Labrys monachus: one gene and its partner. The protein of the gene in region 1 interacts with the protein of each later gene in a pairwise test. Links are inferred from orthologs where the notes say so. Each region holds a gene or a part of one and is shown on either strand. Other genes may lie near its edges. The genes, in order: dnaA and J3R73_RS12985.

Region 1 (9,921 bases):
GGATGCGCTCTCGATCCGGCAGGCGGCCCTGGCAGGCTATGACTGGGGCGGACGGGCCGCCTGCATCGTCGCGGCGCTGTGGCCGGAGCGGGCGCGCTGCCTGGTCACTGGCGACGGCTACAACATCCAGGACATTCCGGGCTCGGTGCGGCCGCTCGCGCCGGAGATGGAATACCGCCTGTGGTATCAGTATTATTTCAATACCGAGCGCGGGCGGGACGGCCTTGCCGCGAATCGCCGGCCGCTCTGCCAGCTGCTCTGGCAGCTGTGGTCGCCGTCCTGGCGCTTCGAGCAGGCGACCTATGACCGCACGGCGGCCTCCTTCGACAACTCCGATTTCGTCGACGTCGTCATCCATTCCTATCGCCACCGCTACGGCTATGTCGCCGGGGACCCGTCGCTGGAGGCGATCGAACGGGACCTCGCCCGGCAGCCGGCCATATCGGTGCCCACCATCGCCCTGTATGGCGCCGATGACGGCGTCGCGCCGCCGGACGAGGGCGAGGGGGACCCTATCCGCTTCCCGCGGCTCCATGCCCGCCGCGTCCTGCCCGGCGTCGGCCACAACATCCCGCAGGAGGCGCCCGGGGAGGTGGTCCGGGCGCTCGAGGAGCTCCTGAGTGGCGGATAGAGCATTTTCCAGGACAGCGGATGGGCTTTCCGATTGGAAAATGCGCGAAAACCACAGGTTGGAGAAAAATTTCGGCTCGACGGATCGCAATCGACGCCGGCGGCTCCCGGCCGCCAAGGGCTGGTGATAACCGGTGGCCGGCGATTCCCTGCGGCGGCGGCCTCCCCTACAGTCGGCCCCGAATCGCGGATCCCTTCCTTCGCCCGGCTCGCCGGGATGACGGGACGATTGCCAGACAGTCTCTTTCCCCTGATTCGGAGCCGATGATGACGCAGCCGGATGGAACCTACGAAACCCTGCTCGTCGAAAGGCGGGGGCGGGTCGGCCTCATCACCCTGAACCGTCCCAAGGTTCTCAATGCGCTCAACGCGGCGCTCGCCGCCGAGCTGACGGCGGTCCTCGCCGCCTTCGACCGCGACGCGGCGCTGGGCTGCACGGTGATCACCGGATCCGAGAAGGCCTTCGCCGCCGGGGCGGACATCACCGAAATGGCCGGCAAGACCTACCCGCAGGCCCGGATCGAGGATTTCATCGCCGTGTGGGACGGTTTCGCGCGTCTGCGCAAGCCGGTGATCGCCGCCGTCGGCGGCTTCGCCCTCGGCGGCGGCTGCGAACTCGCGATGATGTGCGACCTCATCATCGCCGCCGACGGGGCCCGCTTCGGCCAGCCCGAGATCCGCCTCGGCATCGTGCCCGGCATCGGCGGCACGCAGCGCCTCGTGCGGGCCATCGGCAAGGCGAAGGCGATGGAGATGGTGCTGACCGGGCGCATGATGGATGCGGCCGAGGCGGAGCGTGCCGGGCTGGTCGCCCGCGTGGTGCCGGCGGCCGACCTTCTGGCCGAGGCGATGCGGACCGCCGAGGCGATCGCCGCCATGCCGCTGCCGGCGGTGCTCGCCGCCAAGGATTGCGTCGACCGCGCCTATGAGCTGACGCTGGCCGAAGGCATCCGCTACGAGCGGCAGGCCTTCTATGCCCTCTTTGCCAGCGCCGACCAAAAGGAAGGCATGGCCGCCTTCCTCGAGAAGCGGCCGCCGGCCTTCCGCCACGGATAGGGCACGGATAGATAGGGATGGGCGGGCTTTTGGCCCTTCGCCCGCGGGCGCGCGGGCTTCGGCGTCCGCTTTTTGGCGCTTCGATGCAGGATGGCGTTGACGGCGGGCCTCGCCCCATGTAAAGAGCCGCCTCCAATGTCGGACGCAATTGGCGTCCGCTTTTTGTCGTTTCACACAACGCACGGCTTCCGGGGGATCGTCTGATCGCCAGGAGACGGTCGGCTCAACAGGCAGGAACCATGGCCAATACCAAGTCGGCCAAGAAGGCTACGCGCAAGATCGAAGTGCGCACCGCAGTGAACAAGGCGCGCCGCTCCCGCATGCGCACCTTCATTCGCAATGTCGAGGAGGCCATCGCCGCAGGCGATCAGGCCAAGGCGACGCTTGCATTCAAGGCCGCCGAGCCCGAGATCATGCGCGCCGCCCAGAAGGGCGTCGTCCAGGACAACACGGCTGCTCGCAAGGTTTCGCGCCTGGCGCAGGCGGTGAGGAAGCTCGGCGCCTGAGCGGGTCGATGCTTCGTGCCGGCGTGTGCTGACGTCCGGACGGGTCGGATTCTATTGACCTTACGTAGAGATACCGAAACCCGGCCGTCGTGCCGGGTTTTGTTTTGCCGCGAGCCGCTTCATCGTTCGGCGCGAGATGCTTGGCCGTATGGTCCTTGCCGGCCGATGGCCAGCGCCGGCGCGCGGCGCTGGCGGCCCGCCGTATCGGCCCGCCGCCTGCTACCCCCGGGAAGGCTCGGTTTCATGTGACCGCATCCGCGCATTTCGCCGGATGAGCGGCGCGCCTGCGCCCTATTTCCCCGTCTCCCATCAGTCACGCCGGTCGCGGAGGATGTCGTTCCCGGGCCGTTCAAGTAACAGGTATGAAAATACCCTGCACGAAACCGGTGCTAATCTTTCCCCTTGACTCAGGCTTTTGCTCAAATAGCGTTCGAGGAGGCCGTGCCGATCAAAATTTCGCATGTTAGATCAGTCGTTTACGACCTAAGGCTTGTTGCCTCCCGCCGGGGGTCGGGAGAGTCCCCACAAAATGTGGCCGTCTGAAATCTTTACGCAGCCGAAACGAGTTTTTTCGAACTGTTTTGCCGCCTCCACGATTCCATCGACTCCTCAACGCGTTGCAGCTTCGGGGTGCGGCGAGCCCCTCGTCCGAATCGGGAACGCCGGGGCACCGTTAACGAATCAGTGAGATTTGTCTGTTGCAAGCGCCTGCCATGGTTCGCTATGTTTTTTCTCGGAACGGGTCACGTGTATGTTCCTTCCCGATATTGCGAGTGGACCAGCGTCCTTTCGGACGTCGGGGAGGCGTGTGCGAACGCCTTTTCGAGTATAGATCGGTGCGGTATGGGTGTGGTTAACGTCGTGTTGAAGTTCTATACTGTCATTTTGTAAGCGTGTGCTGCATGCGCGTCATGCCGGTGGGCCGGCGTGTTTTTGAAAAAATCAAATCAGGTCTGAAAGACGGAACTGGAGTATCATGTCGTCGGGGTGGATGAATGACTATGCGGGGGATGTTTCAGCCAGCGAGGCCTATGAGCTTCTCGGCCGGGAACCCAAGTCCCAACTCGTTGATGTCCGCACCAAGGCGGAATGGTCCTTTGTCGGCGTTCCGGATCTCTCCGCTCTCGGCAAGGAAGCCGTCCTGGCTGAATGGCAGCGCTATCCCACCATGGAGATCGCGTCGGACTTCGTTGCGCAGCTGGAACGAGAACTGGCGCGCCGCTCGGTCGGCCAGCATGATACGATCGTATTCCTCTGCCGCTCCGGCGCGCGCAGTCTCGCCGCAACCCAGGCCATGATCGCCGCGGGGTGGCTCGGCAGCCGCAACATCGCGGCGGGCTTCGAGGGCCCGGCGAACGCCGAGCGCCACCGCGGCCTGGTGGACGGCTGGAAAGCTGCCGGCCTGCCTTGGGTCCAGTCCTGATTCCATTCGTGGTTTTGCCGCTGCAGCTCCGGCCGTGATGCCGGAGCCGTGTCATGAACTCTTTGCCAGACGATAGCCCCATGAACCCGAGCGAACGCCTGACACTCGCTGCCGCGGCACCGACCGCGAGCGACATATCCAATGGGTCGGTCACTGCCGATCCGCCGGCTGCCTGGGATCGCGTGAAGCGCCTTCTGCGCGCCGAATACGGCGAAGACGTCTTTTCCAGCTGGTTCGCCCGGCTGGAGCTCGATGTCGTCATCGACGACACCGTCCATCTTTCGGTGCCGACGCGTTTTCTGCGCAGCTGGATCCAGGCCCATTATCTCGACAAGATCCTCGGCATGCTGGCCGCCGAGCTGCCGGGCACCGCCCATATCGCCCTCAACGTCCGGACGGCAGGGGTGCGGCCGATCGCCGGCCGCGACCACGCGCCGGGCGCCAGGGCGGCCGAGCCGATGGTGGCGGCGACGGCCAAGCCCGCGCCCTTCCTGCGGGCCATCGAGGTGACGTCCCGCGAGGACGATCTCGCCGGCTCCCCGCTCGACCGGCGCATGTCGTTCGACGCCTATTTCGTCGGGCGTTCCAATGCTCTTGCCCATGCCGCCGCCCAGCAGGTCGCCAGGGCCGGCGCCAGCGAGCCGCTGCCCTACAATCCGCTCTTCCTCCATGCCGCCGTGGGCCTGGGCAAATCCCATCTCATCCAGGCCATCGCCCATCTGTCGGAGAGCGTCGGCAAGCGGGCGCTCTACCTCACGGCCGAGCGCTTCATGTACGGCTTCGTCGCGGCGCTGAAGGCGCAGACCGCCATCGCCTTCAAGGAGAAGCTGCGGGCGATCGACCTCCTCGTCATCGACGACCTGCAATTCCTGGCCGGCAAGTCGATCCAGCAGGAATTCTGCCACACGCTCAACGCGCTCATCGACGGCGGCAAGCAGGTCGTCGTCGCGGCGGACCGGCCGCCGGCCGATCTCGATACCCTGGACGAGCGCGTGCGGTCCCGCCTGTCGGGCGGGCTGGTGGTCGAAATCGGCGCGCTGGACGAAGAGCTGCGCATCAAGATCCTCAAATCGCGCATCGAGGCGGCGCGGGCGCATCACGCCAATTTCGACGTGCCGGACAATGTCGTGGCCTATGTCGCCCATCAGGTCTCGACCAACGGCCGCGACCTCGACGGCGCGGTGAACCGTCTCCTCGCCCATTCCGCGCTGTCCGGCTCCGGCATGTCGCTGGAGACGGCGGAGGCGGCCATCCGCGATCTCGTCCGCAACCGCGAGCCGCGCCGCGTCAAGATCGAGGATATCCAGCGCATCGTCGCCAAGCATTACAATGTCAGCCGGGCCGACATCCTCTCGCTGCGGCGCACGGCGACGGTGGTCAAGCCGCGCCAGATCGCGATGTATCTGGCCAAGTCGCTCACGCCGCGCTCGCTGCCGGAAATCGGCCGCCGCTTCGGCGGGCGCGACCACACCACGGTGCTGCACGCCGTGCGCAAGATCGAAGGCCTGGTGGGGCGCGATACCGGCCTTGCGGAGGAGGTTGACCTCCTGCGCCGTTTGCTGTCCGAGTAGGGCGATCCCTCGTTCCTGCGTCGCGGCGAGACCGTGACGGGCAGGGGCGCAGGTGCCTCCCACTCCGGATGACGTGATGCCCTATCTCGGCCTCGATATCGGAACCTCCGCCGTCAAGGCGGTCATCGTCGACGACGACGAGAAGGTGCTGGCGGAAGGCGAGCGGCCCCTCGTCCTTTCCAGGCCGGGGCCGGGACTGTCCGAACAGGACGCGCAGGACTGGGTCGGCGCTGTCGAGGCCGTGCTGCTGGCGTGGCGGCAAGACCACGGCGCCGTGCTGGCGGCGGTCGAGGGCATCGGCCTCTCGGGCCAGATGCACGGGGCGGTATGCCTCGGCGCGGACGACCGGCCGCTGCGCCCCGTCACGCTGTGGAACGACAGCCGTGCCGCCGCCGAAGCCGCCGAGCTCAACCGCATCCATCCTGATCTCGCCTGGCGGCTGGGCGTGCCGGCCGCGCCCGGCTTCGCCGCGCCACAGCTGCTGTGGCTGTCGCGCCACGAGCCCGCGACGCTGGTGGCGCTGCGCAAGGTGCTGCTGCCGAAGGACTATGTCCGCCTCCAGCTGACGGGCGAGCATGTCACCGACATGTCGGACGCGGCCGGCAGCTGGTGGCTGGACGAAGCCGCGCGCGACTGGTCGGACGCCGCGCTCGCCGCCACCGCCGTCAGCCGTTCGGTGATGCCGCGCCTCGTCGAGGGAACGGCGGTGTCCGGCTCCCTGACCGTCTCGGCCGCGACCCGCCTCGGCCTCCGGCCGGGCATTCCGGTCGCCGGCGGGGCCGGCGACGCCATGGCCGGCGCTGTCGGCATCGGCGCCATCGATGACGGTGCCTTCATCTCGCTGGGGACGTCGAGCCAGTTCTTCGCGCCGGGCAGGCAATATCGGCCGCTGCCCGACAAATTCCTGCACGCCTTCTGCCATGCCGTGCCCGGCTGCTGGATCCAGATGGCGGCCCTGCTCAACGGAGCCTCCTGCCTCGCCTGGCTCGCCGCCCTGGTCGGCACGCCGATCGAGACGCTGCTGGCCGAGGTGGCGGCGCAGCCCCCCGGGCCGGGGGCGGTGACGTTCCTGCCCTATCTCGCCGGCGAGCGCACGCCGCACAACGATGCCGCTGCCAGCGGCGTCTTCTCGGGCATGACGGGCGCGACCGGCAGGAGCGATCTCGCCCGCTCCGTGCTGGAAGGGGTCGCCTATTCCCTGGCGGACGCCGCCGATTGCCTGGCCGAGGCGGGCACGCAGCTCCAGGACGTCGCGGTGATCGGCGGCGGCGCACGCAGCGCCCTCTGGGTCCAGATCATCGCCGATGTGCTCGGAAGGCCGCTCAAGCGCTACCGTGGCGGCGAGAAGGGACCGGCCTTCGGTGCGGCACGGCTGGCAAGGGCCGCGGCCTGCGGGGCCGACATCCGCACGCTCGCGCCGGCGCCGCCCGTGCTCGACGTCGCCGAGCCGCGCCCGGACCTGACGGCCGCCTATGCGGAACGGATCGCCGCCTTCCGCCGCCTCTACCAGGCGACGAAAGCGGCGCGATAGGAGCGCGGACATCCTGTCCGCCTCTTCCCGCACGCGCACCCGAGGCGTGCGGACCTCGATCTACAGGCAGCTCAGCGCCAGCCGGCGCACGGTCGCCTCCAGTTCCCTCGCCAGCGCCTTGCGGTCGGTGCCCGGCCGGTAGGGCAGCGCCTCGCCCCACTGCACCACCACGTCGATCGGCGCGCCGGCGAGGATGCCGAGGAGATGGGGGCCGAGATCGGTATCGCCGATCCAGGCGATCTCGCTCATGCCGCTGCGGCCGATCGGCAGGCCGCCGCGCCGGACATAGCGCAGCGCCAGCGGCTGCACGAAGGCGGGCGCCTCCTCGCCGCCCAGCGCCTCGCGCGCCGCGCCGAGCAGGGCCGAGCGGAAGGGCAGGACATGGATGCCGTCACCGGTCGTGCCCTCGCCGAACAGCACCATGGCGTCGCCCGATCTCAGGCGCGCGCCGATGGCGGCATTCGCAGCGCCCGTCTTGTGGCGGCGCTCGCGCTCGATGAAGATGGAGCGCTGCAGCCGGGCGAACAGGCCGATCACCGGCCACCCCGCCACCTCGCTCTTGGCGATGAAGGACAGCGGCGCGCAGGCCCCGAGCACGACGATGTCGAGCCAGGAGACGTGATTGGCGACGATGAGCAGCGGGCGACGCCGGTCCTCGGCGCCACGGACCGTGAGCTTCACGCCGATGATGGCGAGGACGCAGCGATGGAAGAACACCGGCAGGCGCCGGGCCAGCGGCCAGTCCGCCCGCACGGCGAGCCATTGCAGCGGGATGAGCGGCAAAGCGAGCGCCGCGACCGCGGCGATGCGGCAGATGGATTTGAGCCGCATCAGCGAAGGCCCGCCCGGCCGCCCGCGCCTCGCTTCGCCCATCTCGCCCCTCGTGCCACGGATTGCTCCCCGCTTCGAACCCCGGTTCCCCTATAGGGGAAACAGGCGCCGCGACCAATGCCGTTTCTCCTCCTCGCCTGCCGGTTATTCGGCCGCCGCCGCCACCGGGTCCTTGCCCTTCCCTGCGGCGCCGGGAAGCGGTTCGCCGCCGCCGGCCCTCGGCTGCGTCCCATGCTGCTCCGGCTCCGGCAGGACGTCGACCGCGCGGGAGGGATCGGCCGCCTCCCGCCGGACGAACCAGCCCGACACCCGGTCCAGCGCCACATAGACGACCGGCGTGATGTAGAGCGTCAGCAATTGCGAGACCAGGAGACCGCCGACCACCGCCACGCCGAGCGGCTGGCGCAGTTCGGCGCCGGCGCCCTGGCCGAGGGCGATCGGCAGCGCGCCGAGGATGGCCGCCAGCGTGGTCATCATGATCGGCCGGAAGCGCAGCACCGCCGCCTCGACGATGGCGTCGCGGGCGGACGCGCCGGCCGAACGCCGCTCGATGGCGAAATCCACCATCATGATGGCGTTCTTCTTGACGATGCCGATCAGCATGATCAGGCCGATCATGGCGATGATCGACAGGTCCATGCCGAAGATCTCCAGCGTCAGCAGGGCGCCGATGCCCGCCGTCGGCAGCCCCGACAGGATCGTCAGCGGATGGATGAAGCTCTCATAGAGGATGCCGAGCAGGATGTAGACGACCAGCACCGCCGCCAGGAGCAGCATCGGCATGCCCGAGAGCGAATCCTGGAATTGCTGCGCCGTGCCCTGGAACTTGGCGCTGATCGTGTTGGGCATGTCGATCTCGCGCGTCGTCTTCTCGATCGCCGCGACGGCCTGGCTCAGCGCCACCCCGGGGCGCAGGTTGAAGGAGATCGTCACCGACGGCAGCTGCCCGATATGGGACAGCGACACGGCGGCCGGCACCTCCTCGATACGCGCCACGCTGTCGAGCGGGATGTGGGCGCCGCTGCTGGAGCGGATGGTGAGTTTGCGCAGGAGGGCCTCGGGCGAGCTGTAGTCGCCGCCCGCTTCGAGGATGACCTGGTAGGTGTTCTCCGGCGCATAGATCGTCGAAATCTGGCTGGTGCCATAGGCGGCGTAGAGCCCCGCGCGGATCTGGTCGACGGTGACGCCGAGCTTGGCGGCGTTGTTGCGGTCGATATGGACGACGGCGTTGCGCGCGTTGATCTGCAGGTCCGAATTGACGCCGGTGACCTGCGGCATCGCCCGCATCCGCTCCTCGATCTTCTGGGCGTAGAGGCGCAGTTCATCGATATCGGCCGACATCAGCGCATATTGGTACTGGCTGCGCGAGCGCGTGGCGCCGATGTTGATCGACTGCACCGCCTGGAAATAGGTGCTGATCCCCGGCACCCGCGCCGCTGCCCGCTCCAGCCGCGCCATCACGGCGCCGATCGGCTGCGTGCGGGCCGGTTTGTCCCGGAGCTGGATGAACAGCCGCCCGGCGCTGATCTGTCCGGCACCGCCGCCGCCCACGGTGGATATCACCGAGCCGACGTCGGGGTCCTTGCGCAATTCCTCGACGACGGCCTGCTGCCGGACCGCCATGGCGTCGAAGGAGACGTCGTCCGGGCCGACCGTCGAGCCGCTGACGAGGCCGGCATCCTCCTGCGGGAAGAAGCCTTTGGGAATGTCGACGAAGAGGATGGCGGTGAGCACGAAGGTCGCGGCCGTGAGCCCGAGCATGAGCACCGGCGCCTCGACCGCGGCCCGCACCGTGGTGGCGTAGCCCCTGGCGAGCCGCGCGAAGCCCGCCTCGAAAAGCCGCAGCAGCAGCGGCTCCTTCCGGCCCTGCTCATGCGGCTTGATCAGGCGCGCGCACAGCATCGGCGTGAGCGTCAGCGACACGACGCAGGAGATGAGGATGGCGAGGCCGATCACATAGCCGAATTCGGAGAACATGCGCCCGATGATGCCGCCCATGAAGATCACGGGGATGAACACCGCGATCAGCGACATCGTCATCGACAGGATGGTAAAACCGACCTCGCGGGAGCCGATCAGGGCGGCGGCGAAGGGCTTCTGCCCGAGTTCGACATGCCGGACGATGTTCTCCAGCATCACGATGGCGTCGTCGACCACGAAGCCGACGCACAGCGTCAGCGCCAGCAGCGAGATGTTGTCGATCGACAGTCCCAGCACATGCATGCCGGCGAAGGTGCCGATCAGCGAGATCGGCAGGGCGATGGCCGGGATGAGGGTGGCGCGGGCGCTGCGCAGGAAGAAATAGATGACGATGACGACGAGGACGATCGACAGGCCGAGCGTGAACTCGACGTCCTCGACCGCATGGCGGAT
Region 2 (10,010 bases), 3.0 Mb from region 1 along the record:
GCGCGGCATCTTCCTCGTGCCGGAGGACAGGAAACAGTCGGGCCTGATCCTCGAACAGAGCATCACCACCAATATTTCCCTGCCCGACCTGATGTCCTACGCCACCTTCGCGCTGGTCGGCACCGGCCGGGAACGGAAGAATGCCGAGATCCAGCGCAAGGCGCTGAACATCAAGACGAAGGACGTGGCGACGATCGTCGGCACGCTTTCCGGCGGCAACCAGCAGAAGGTCGTCCTCGCCAAATGGCTCTCGATGCAGCCGAGGGTGATGATCTTCGACGAGCCGACCCGCGGCGTCGACGTCGGCGCCAAGACGGAGATCTACACGCTGATGCGCAGCCTGGCCGACCATGGCGTCGGCATCCTGATGATCTCCAGCGATCTCGAGGAAGTCATCGGCGTCAGCGACCGGATGGCGGTGATGCACGAAGGTTCCATCGCCGGCATTCTCCAGCGCGACCGCTTCAGCGAGGAGACCATCATGCAGCTCGCCGTCGGCCACAGCGTTCACTGAGAAAGCCCGCCATGCTCAAGAAAGACCTCAGCCTGCTCGTGCTGATCCTGGTAATCGGCTGCGCAACCGCCTTCCTCAATCCCCGCTTCATTTCCCCGATCAACCTTTCGAACACGGCCAATTTGATCGGGCTGTTCGGACTCTATGCGATCGGCGCCGGCTTCGTGATCATCACGGGCGGCATCGACCTGTCGGTCGGCTCGCTGTTCGCGCTGCTCGGCGTCGTCTTCGTCGATCTTCTCACCACCTACCAGATGAACTGGATCGTCGCGGTGCTGCTGATGGTGGTCGCGGGGATGGTCATCGGCGGCATCCACGCCTTCCTGATCCTCAAGATGCGGCTGCAGCCGTTCATCGTGACGCTGTGCGGCCTGCTGCTCTATCGCGGCATCGCGCGCTGGTACACCGACGACGGCACCGCCGGCTTCGAGTTCGGCCAGAGCTTTCCCTCGCTCGAATGGCTCACCACCGGCCGCACCTATGGCGTGCCGCATAGCTTCGTGGTCTTCATCCTCATCGCGATCGTGATGGGCATCGTGCTGCACTGGTCCGTCTACGGGCGCTATCTGTGCGCCGTCGGCAAGAACGAGGAGGCGGCCCGCTATTCCGGTATCCATACGGGAGCGGTGATCGCGGCGGCCTATGTCATCGCCAGCGGCCTGGCGGGGCTCTCCTCGGTCTATTTCGCGATGTATACCCGCTCGATATCGCCGGCTTCCCATGGCAATTTCTACGAGCTCTACGGCATTGCGGCCGCGGTGCTCGGCGGCTGCTCGCTGCGCGGCGGCGAAGGATCGGTCTTCGGCATCGTGCTCGGTGCCATCCTGCTCCAGATCCTGCAGAATCTCGTCAACCTCCTGGGCATTCCGAGTTCGCTGAACTTTGCGGTGATGGGCGCGGTGATCCTCGTGGGCGTGCTGGCGGACCAGCAGTTCGTGAACTACCGGCAATGGCTGAGCGGCCGCCGCCGCGACGCCGCGCTTGCCCGCAACGCGCCGCCGAAGGACGCCGGCGCCAGTTGACGGCGGCAGGCCGAGGCCGGCTTATGCCGGTCCGTGGCAGACCGCTTCGATATTGTTGCCGTCGGGATCGAGGACGAAGGCGCCGTAATAATCGGGATGGTAATGCGCCCTGATCCCCGGCGCGCCATTGTCCCTCGCCCCCGCGGCCATCGCCGCCGCATGGAAGGCATAGACCTCGCCCCGGTTGCGGGCCTCGAAGGCGACATGCACCGGGCCGCCGGCGGAGCCGCCGGTCCCGATCCAGAATTGCGGCTTGCCTTCGGGGCCATATCCGGCGTGCCGGCTGCCGCCGGTCATCGCCGCGGTCACTTCCTTGCAGACCGCGTAGCCGAGCGGCGCGAGTGCCGCGTCGTAGAACGCCCGCGAGGCATCGAAGTCGCGAACGGCAAGGCCGATATGGTCGATCATCGGGATTCTCCGCCGGGGGGGACGATGCGGTGATAGCGCGAACCGAGGCTGGTGAGAATTTCGTAGCACACCGTGCCGGACCTGCGCGCCACCTCGTCGATCGGCAGGTGCGGCCCCGCCAGCTCGATCCAGTCGCCGCGCGCGATCGTTCCCTCGGGCAGGGCGGAAATGTCGATCGTCGTCAGGTCCATCGAGATGCGGCCGGCGATGGGACAATAGCGCCCGCCCGCATAGGCGAGGGCGCTGTCGTAATCGTCGGAGGAGGAGCCGGCGCGCAGATAGCCGTCAGCATAGCCGACGCCGACGATCGCCAGCCTGGCCGGCGAGCGGCTCACCCAGGTGGCGCCGTAGCCGACGCTCTCCCCGGGCTGGACGGCGCGCACGGCGATGACGCGCGCCTCGACCGTGACGACCGGGGCCATCGGATTGGGCTTGTCCGGCGTCGGGTTGCCGCCATAGAGCGCAATGCCGGGACGGGTGAGGTCGAAGCCGAGGTCATCGGGCAGGAAGAGGCCGGAGGAATTGCACAGCGAGGCGGGAACGCCGGGAAACAGGCCGCGGACGGCATGGAAGGCGGCGATCTGCCGTCCGTTGAGGGGGTGCGCAGGCGTATCGGCGCAGGCCAGGTGGCTGATGAGCAGGCAGGGTTCGAACAGGCTGCCCTCGGCGAGCAGGGCTTCGGCCGCCTCCAGCCGCAGGCCGAGGCGCGCCATGCCGGTATCCACATGCAGCGCCGCGCCGCCGCGCCAGCCCGAGGCGGCGCAGAAGGCGGACCATTCGCGTATCTCGTCGAGCGAGCCGAGCACCGGTCGCAGGTCGTGCGCGGCGTAGACGTCGCCGGCGCCGGGCAGCAGGCCGTTGAGCACGTAGATCGAGGCCCGCGCATCCAGCCCGCGCGCTTTGACGGCCTCCGCCAGCTGGGCCGTGAAGAAGGTGCGGCACCCCGCTTCGGCGAGGGCGGGGACGGCATTCTCGATGCCGATGCCGTAGGCGTTCGCCTTGACCACGGCGCCGCATTCGGCGCGGGGCGCGCGCGCGCCGCACGATCGCCAATTGGCGACGAGCGCCGCGGTGTCGATGGTCAGGCGGCCATAGGCGCGGGAGCCGGCTTCGGCTGGTTCGGGAGAGCTCATGGCGACCATCGGGATCCCTTGGGAGCGCGGACATCCGGTCCGCTCATGTCTGCGACGGCGATGCTTCCAGGGCGGACCGGTGTTCGCACGCCCGGATGCTACATCTGCGCGGGAAGATGGTCGGCCCGCGCGAGATTGCCGAAGCGCGTCACGTCGGCGTCGAACTGCACCTTGACCGTACCGGTCGGCCCGTGGCGCTGCTTGCCGATGATCACCTCGGCGACGCCGGCCAGGCTCTCCATTTCCGCCTGCCACTTGAAGAACTCCTCGGTGCCCTCCTTGGGCATGCGGTTCTTCACGTAATATTCCTCGCGGAACACGAACATCACCACGTCGGCGTCCTGTTCGATCGAGCCGGATTCGCGCAGGTCCGACAATTGCGGCCGCTTGTCGTCGCGGCTTTCGACCTGGCGGGACAGCTGGGAGAGGCCGATGATCGGCACGTTCAGTTCCTTCGCCAGGGCCTTGAGGCCGGTGGTGATCTCGGTGATCTCCTGCACGCGGTTCTCGTTGCCCTTCTTGCCCGAGCCGGTCAGGAGCTGGATATAGTCGACGACGATGAGGTCGAGGCCGCGCTGGCGCTTCAGGCGCCGGGCGCGCGCCGTCAGCTGGGCGATGGCCAGGCCGCCTGTATCGTCGATGTAGAGCGGCACAGACTGCATGTCCTGGCTGGCCGTCACCAGACGGCTGAACTCCTCTTCCATGAGGTCGCCGCGCCGGATCTTGTAGGAAGGCACGTTCGCCTGCTCGGCGATGACGCGGGTCGCCAGCTGCTCGGCCGACATTTCCAGCGAGAAGAAGCCGACCGATCCGCCGTCCAGCGTCTTGGGCGTGCCGTCCGGCTGGATCTCGAAGCGGTAGTTCTTGGCGACGTTGAAGGCGATGTTGGTGGCGAGCGAGGTCTTGCCCATGCCGGGGCGGCCGGCCAGGATGATGAGGTCGGACGGCTGGAGGCCGCCCATGACGCGGTCGAGGTCGTCCAGGCCGGTCGCCAGGCCGGAAAGGTGGCCGTCGCGCTGATAGGCGGCCGACGCCATGTCGATGGCGTCCTTCAGCGCATCGGAAAAGCGCGCAAAGCCGCCGTCGTAGCGGCCGCTTTCGGCCAGCGAGAACAGGCGCCGCTCGGCCTCCTCGATCTGCTCGCCGGGAGGCATGTCGACGGGCGCGTCATAGGCGACGTTGACCACCTCCTCGCCGATCTGGATCAGCGAGCGGCGGATCGCGAGGTCGTAGATCGTCTGGCCGTAATCGGCGGCATTGATGATCGTCGTCGCCTCGGTGGCGAGGCGGGTGAGATATTGCGAGATCGTCAGCCCGCCGATGTCCTGATCGGGACCCATGAAGGTCTTGAGGGTGATCGGCGTCGCGATCTTGCCGCCGCGGACGAGGCTGGAAGTGATCTCGTAGACCTTGCGATGCAGCGGGTCGAAGAAATGGTCGGGGAGCAGGAAGTCGGAGACGCGATAGAATGCCTCGTTGTTGACGAGAACGGCGCCCAGCAACGCCTGTTCGGCTTCGACATTATGCGGCGCCTGCCGATAGGCCGGGGCCTGGGCGGTGTCGAGCTTGTGGACGGTGGCTTCGTTCTGGGGCATGCGACTCGGCTGCTGTTGGGCGGACAGTGTAGCACGGGTCGCAGGCGGGAAGGGGCGGTGCGGTTCCATCCACACTGATCCACAGGCTGCCGGCCGGGCAGTCGAGGCTGCCCGGCCGGTCGGCTCGCGAAAAGCGCGGATCAGACGTCGGGCTGCTCGCCCGTGCCGGGGACGCCGGGGATCTCGACGTCTTCCGGATTCTCGTATTCGTCTTCCTCGTCGCGGGGAACGGTGACGTCCTCGCCGCGGGCCTGGCGCTCGGCTTCCTCGGGGGAACGGGCGATGTTGGCGGTGATGAAGACCTCCACTTCCGGATGGAGGTGGACGGCGACCTTGTGCACGCCGATCGTCTTGATCGGCGTGTTGAGCACGATCTGGGAACGGGAGACGGTGAAGCCCCCGGCCGTGGCGGCGTCGGAAAGATCGCGTGCGCTCACCGAACCGTAGAGCTGGCCCGATTCGCCGGCCTGCCGGATCAGCGTCACGGTCTGGCCGTTGAGCTTGACCGCAACGGCCTCGGCTTCCTTGCGCTGTTCGAGGTTGCGGGCCTCGAGCTGCACGCGCTCGTTCTCGAAGCGCTCCTTGTTCGCCTTGGTGGCGCGCAGGGCCTTGTTGTTCGGCAGGAGGAAGTTGCGGGCATAGCCGTCCTTCACCCTGACGGTATCACCCATCTGGCCGAGCTTGGAGACGCGCTCGAGCAAAATCACTTCCATGGTCTTCTCCTTCGTTTCGAGGTCACTTTGGTCTTTGCGGGGATCGCGGCCAGCCACCCGGACCCGAGAGGCGCCGCAGATTGAAGATGAGATCGAGGACGCCGACGACGGCGAGCGCACCGAAGGCGAACCAGCTCATGACGAAGCAGAGCAGATAGACGATCGCGAGCAGCATCGGCCGCGTCGCCCTGCCGCGCGTCACGAAATGCACGACGGCGAAGCCCTGCACCGAGAAGGCCCCGATCATCGCCGCGAGCAGCAATTGCCCGGCGAGGCCGTAGATGTCCGGAAGCATCGAGACGATACCTCCGCCCGCCAGCAGCGCGAGGGCCCACCACGGCAGGCGCAAGGCGGCGACGTCGGGCCAGGGGCGGGGGAGCCGCCCCGATATGCGTGCGATGCGGGCCGAAAGCCACAGGCCGCAGAGGCTGCCGATGGTGGCCGAGATGGCCGACAGCGGCAGCGCGACATAGCTGAGCAGCCGCAGGAATGCCGTGGCATCCTCGACGTCGGGAATGACGAGGGGGTGCTCCTTCGGAATCCCGAACAGGACATGCGCGGACTCGGTGAGGGTCTGCTCCAGGCGGCTCACGATATCGGCATAGGAGGTGCTGAACGAGATCGCCGCGATGAGAACGATCGCCGCACTGAGGACGGCGGCGACGACGACGAGCGTGCCGAGGGGAATCCGCCCGCGCCCTTCATCGGCGGTCCGCCTGTCGGCGATCGCCAGATAGGCAAGACCCCAGGCCGGAAGCGCGATGGTCACGCCGAAGGACAGGCCGTCGGATATGTCGAGGACGACCGCGAGCAGCACCATGGCCGAAACCGCGGCGACGAGGCCGGCACGATAGCCCCAGCCCAGCGTGACAAGCGTGATCGGGAGGGCCGCGAAAATCATGAGGACGACACCCATGACCGAGCCGCCCAGCGGGGCGAGCATGAGAGCGGCGGCCGCAAGGCCCGCGCCGAGTCCGATGGGCGTTTCGCGTGTCATCGTCGAGCTGTCCCGCTGTCGCGGTTAGAGGCCCTGAGGGAGCCCCAGCCATGGCCGGAACACCGGCTGACTGTCGTTGAGGAAGGAGGCGAGGCGCCGGAGCGCCCCGCCGATGGTCGGGTCAGCCGATCACGTAGGGCAGGAGGCCCAGGAAGCGCGAGCGCTTGATGGCCTGGGCCAGCTCGCGCTGCTTCTTGGCCGAAACGGCCGTGATGCGGGAAGGAACGATCTTGCCGCGCTCGGAAATGTAGCGCTGCAGCAGCTTCACGTCCTTGTAGTCGATCTTCGGCGCGTTGGGGCCCGAGAACGGGCAGGTCTTGCGGCGGCGGAAGAACGGACGGCGTCCTGGTGCGGTTGCCATGATTATTCTTCTCCTCCGTCCTCGACACCCTCGCGGGGCGTTTCGAAGCGATCGCGGCGCGGGGCGCGGTCACGGTCGCCGCCGAAGCGGCCCGGTCCACCGCGGCCACCGCCGCCGAAGCCGAAGCCACGGTCGTCGTCGCGGCGGTCGTCGCGGTCGCTCTTGCGCAGCATCGCCGACTGACCTTCTTCCAGCTCTTCGACCGCGAGGGTCAGGAAGCGGATGACGTCTTCGGAGATCGACATCTGCCGCTCGACTTCCGCGATCGCGGCGTGCGGCGCGGTGATGTTGAGCAGCGTGAAGTGCGCCTTGCGGTTCTTCTTGATACGGTACTGGAGCGATTTGACGCCCCAATATTCAGTCTTGCCGACCGAGCCGCCATTGGCTTCGATGACACCCTTGAACTGGGCGGTCAAAGCTTCGACCTGTTGAGAGGTCACATCTTGGCGAGCCAGGAAGACATGCTCGTAATTGGGCATGATAGGGCCTGTCCTCGTTACGTTTCATCGCCCGGCGCGAAGCCCCTCGTGACCCTGCAGGCCGTCGAGGAATGTCCCAGAGAGCGGAGACACGGGATGACGAGGTATCAACCTCTGCCGCGGGAGACGCGACCATCCGTTCAGCCTCCGGCCGAAGCGAAGCCGGGTCCTTACAGAGTTTGGCCGGACCACGCAAGAGGAAGTTGCGGGCGGAGCCGGGACGGCGCTCGAATTCAGCCGCGCCGGGGCCGTAGCGCCGATGCGAGAATGGCGGCGGCGATGACGGCGAAGGTGATCGCCATCGTCAGCACATTGTCGAATTCCCCGACCAGGCGCTCGTAGAAGATCACGAATCCGATGAAGATCAGGAGGAAGGACAGCGCCGTCTTCAGGTAATGGAAGCGGGCGATCAGTGCGTCGATGACGAAATAAAGCGCGCGCAGCCCGAGAATGGCGAAGATGTTGGAGGTGTAGACGATGAACGGGTCCCGGGTTTGCGACAGCACGGCGGGAACGCTGTCCACCGCGAATATGATATCGGCGATGTTGATGGTCATGAACGCTGCGAACAGCGGCGTGGCGTAGCGCAGGGGCCGCCCGCTGCCGCGCTCGGGCCTGGTCACGAAGAACTTGTCGCCGTCGAACTCGCGCGTCATGCGCAGGCGTCGCATCAGCCAGTGCACGGCCGAGTTGTGGTTGAGGTCGAACTGGTGCTCGCCGCCGAACAGCATCCTGAGGCCGGTCGCGATCAGGAACACGCCGAAGATGTAGAGCAGCCAGGCGAAGCGCTCGACCGCAGCGGCCCCGACGCCGACGAACAGGCCTCGCAGCACGATCGCGGCCAGGATGCCCCAGAACAGCACGCGGTGCTGATATTCGCGCGGCACGGCGAAGAAGCTGAAGATCACCGACATCACGAAGACGTTGTCGATCGACAGGGACTGCTCGAGCACATAGGCGGTGAAGAAGAGCGACCCCTGTCCCGCGCCGAAATAGAGCCAGACGCCCATCCCGAAGATCGCGGCAAGCGCGGTATAGCCGGCCGTCAGCGTGAGGGACTGGCGCAGCGACAGCACGGGGACGCGGCGGCTGAGATAGCCGAGATCGAAGATTAGAACCGCACTGATGGAGGCCGCGAAGATCGCCCAGAACCAGATCGGAGCGCCGAACAGGCTGCTGCCAACGAAGAGCATCATCGACCATCCGTGGTTGCGGGGCGTTGATGGGCCTGCATTACCCAACTGTCAACCGGCGCCTGCCGCCGCCATCACGGGCCTGCAGGCCCTCGCTGCTTTTATGGGAGTAAGCGGCGGCGCAAACAAAAATTCTATAGCGCCGATGCAGTGTAACGATATGATGACCTCTCCATAATGAAGAAGCCGATCAGAATTGCCTCCATCGTCGCATCGACCTTCCGCCGAGCCCGTCAGCCCGCAGCGCCGATGGCTTGCGCTCGGCGTTCATCTGTTTACGGCCAGCGGCGTGCTGTGGGGCTTCCTCGCGCTCGTTGCTGCCGTGGGCGGGGACATCCGCAGCATGTTCCTGTGGCTGGCGCTGGCCCTGTTCGTCGACGGCATCGATGGATCGATCGCGCGCAGGATCAACATCACGCAGGCCGCCCCCCGCTGGTCGGGGACGGCGCTCGACCTCATCATCGACTACCTGACCTATGTGATCGTGCCGGCCTATGCGCTCTACAGTTCGGGCATGCTGGAAGGCGCCATGAACCTGATCGCCATGGCGGTGATCCTGCTCACCAGCGCGATGTATTTCGCCGACAACGAGATGAAGACCGAGGACGCTTGGTTCAAAGGCTTTCCGGCCGTATGGAACCTGATCATCTTCTACTTCTTCCTGCTTCGTCCGACCGGAATCGTCATCTTCGTGGTCGTCGCCGTGCTCGGGCTGCTCACCTTCGCGCCTTTCGTCTTCGTGCATCCGCTCAGGGTGGCCAAGCTGCGCGTGCCGACCCTGAGCCTGCTGGTGATCTGGTCGATCCTCGCGATTTACGCCATATGGGAAAACATGGTACCTGCCGTCTGGGTGGTATGGAGCCTGTGCGTCATCGGGCTTTATTTCCTGATCCTTGGGTATTTCCGGACGGCACCGGTGCATGATTCAACTTCTGACTGATCCGCAGGCCTGGGCCGCGCTCGTCACGCTCACGGCCATGGAGATCATCCTCGGCATCGACAACGTCGTCTTCATCTCCGTGCTGGTTTCGAAGCTGCCGGCCGATGAGGCGCGTCGTGCCCGTTCGACGGGGCTGCTGCTCGCCCTCGTCTTCCGCATCGCGCTGCTGTTCTGCCTGACATGGCTGATCGGGCTGACCGATCCGGTCCTGACGGTGTACGGGCTGGGCTTGTCCTGGCGCGATCTGATCCTGATCGCGGGCGGCCTGTTCCTGCTCTTCAAGGCCACGCACGAGATCCACAACGAATTCGAGCATGACGACGGGGAGCCCGAGCCTGCCCGCATGGGCGCCGCCTTCACCGGCGTGATCCTGCAGGTCGCGGTCATCGACATCGTCTTCTCGGTCGATTCCATCGTCACCGCGATCGGCATGGCCCAGCAATTGCCGATCATGATCGCGGCCGTCGTCATGGCCATGATCTTCATGTATGCGGCGTCGGGGCCGATCGGCGGCTTCATCCACCGGCATCCGACCACCAAGGTCCTGGCTCTCGCCTTCCTGATGCTGATCGGCGTGTCGCTGGTCGCCGACGGCGTCGGCATGCATATCCCCCGGGGATATATTTATTTCGCCATGGCTTTTGCGGCCGGCGTC

The links.
Region 2: the proteins of dnaA (region 1) and J3R73_RS12985 interact in binary tests that used the Escherichia coli proteins (3 or more experiments, as listed by UniProt). The link is inferred for Labrys monachus from one-to-one orthologs.

Annotation. Positions count from the first base shown.
Region 1 is NZ_JAUSVK010000001.1:5,893,076-5,902,996, reverse strand. What follows is about bases 3,117-5,940. They hold dnaA (chromosomal replication initiator protein DnaA), read left to right. Parts: upstream 3,117-3,695; coding sequence 3,696-5,186; downstream 5,187-5,940. Other genes in these bases: xylB (xylulokinase), read left to right, coding at 5,263-5,940; J3R73_RS26945 (rhodanese-like domain-containing protein), read left to right, coding at 3,169-3,615. Outside these bases: J3R73_RS26960 (alpha/beta fold hydrolase), read left to right, coding at 1-631; J3R73_RS26955 (enoyl-CoA hydratase), read left to right, coding at 898-1,686; rpsT (30S ribosomal protein S20), read left to right, coding at 1,926-2,192; more of xylB, read left to right, coding at 5,941-6,717; olsA (lyso-ornithine lipid O-acyltransferase), read right to left, coding at 6,778-7,590; J3R73_RS26925 (efflux RND transporter permease subunit), read right to left, coding at 7,693-9,921. UniProt on the Escherichia coli protein: Plays an essential in the initiation and regulation of chromosomal replication. Binds in an ATP-dependent fashion to the origin of replication (oriC) to initiate formation of the DNA replication initiation complex once per cell cycle.
Region 2 is NZ_JAUSVK010000001.1:2,867,874-2,877,883, forward strand. What follows is about bases 2,425-5,337. They hold J3R73_RS12985 (replicative DNA helicase), read right to left. Parts: upstream 4,673-5,337; coding sequence 3,176-4,672; downstream 2,425-3,175. Other genes in these bases: alr (alanine racemase), read right to left, coding at 2,425-3,077; rplI (50S ribosomal protein L9), read right to left, coding at 4,813-5,337. Also shown: J3R73_RS12965 (sugar ABC transporter ATP-binding protein), read left to right, coding at 1-514; J3R73_RS12970 (ABC transporter permease), read left to right, coding at 526-1,536; J3R73_RS12975 (VOC family protein), read right to left, coding at 1,558-1,944; more of alr, read right to left, coding at 1,941-2,424; more of rplI, read right to left, coding at 5,338-5,385; J3R73_RS12995 (DUF2232 domain-containing protein), read right to left, coding at 5,408-6,382; rpsR (30S ribosomal protein S18), read right to left, coding at 6,504-6,743; rpsF (30S ribosomal protein S6), read right to left, coding at 6,746-7,222; J3R73_RS13010 (TerC/Alx family metal homeostasis membrane protein), read right to left, coding at 7,456-8,418; J3R73_RS13015 (CDP-alcohol phosphatidyltransferase family protein), read left to right, coding at 8,612-9,355; J3R73_RS13020 (TerC family protein), read left to right, coding at 9,336-10,010. UniProt on the Escherichia coli protein: The main replicative DNA helicase, it participates in initiation and elongation during chromosome replication. Travels ahead of the DNA replisome, separating dsDNA into templates for DNA synthesis.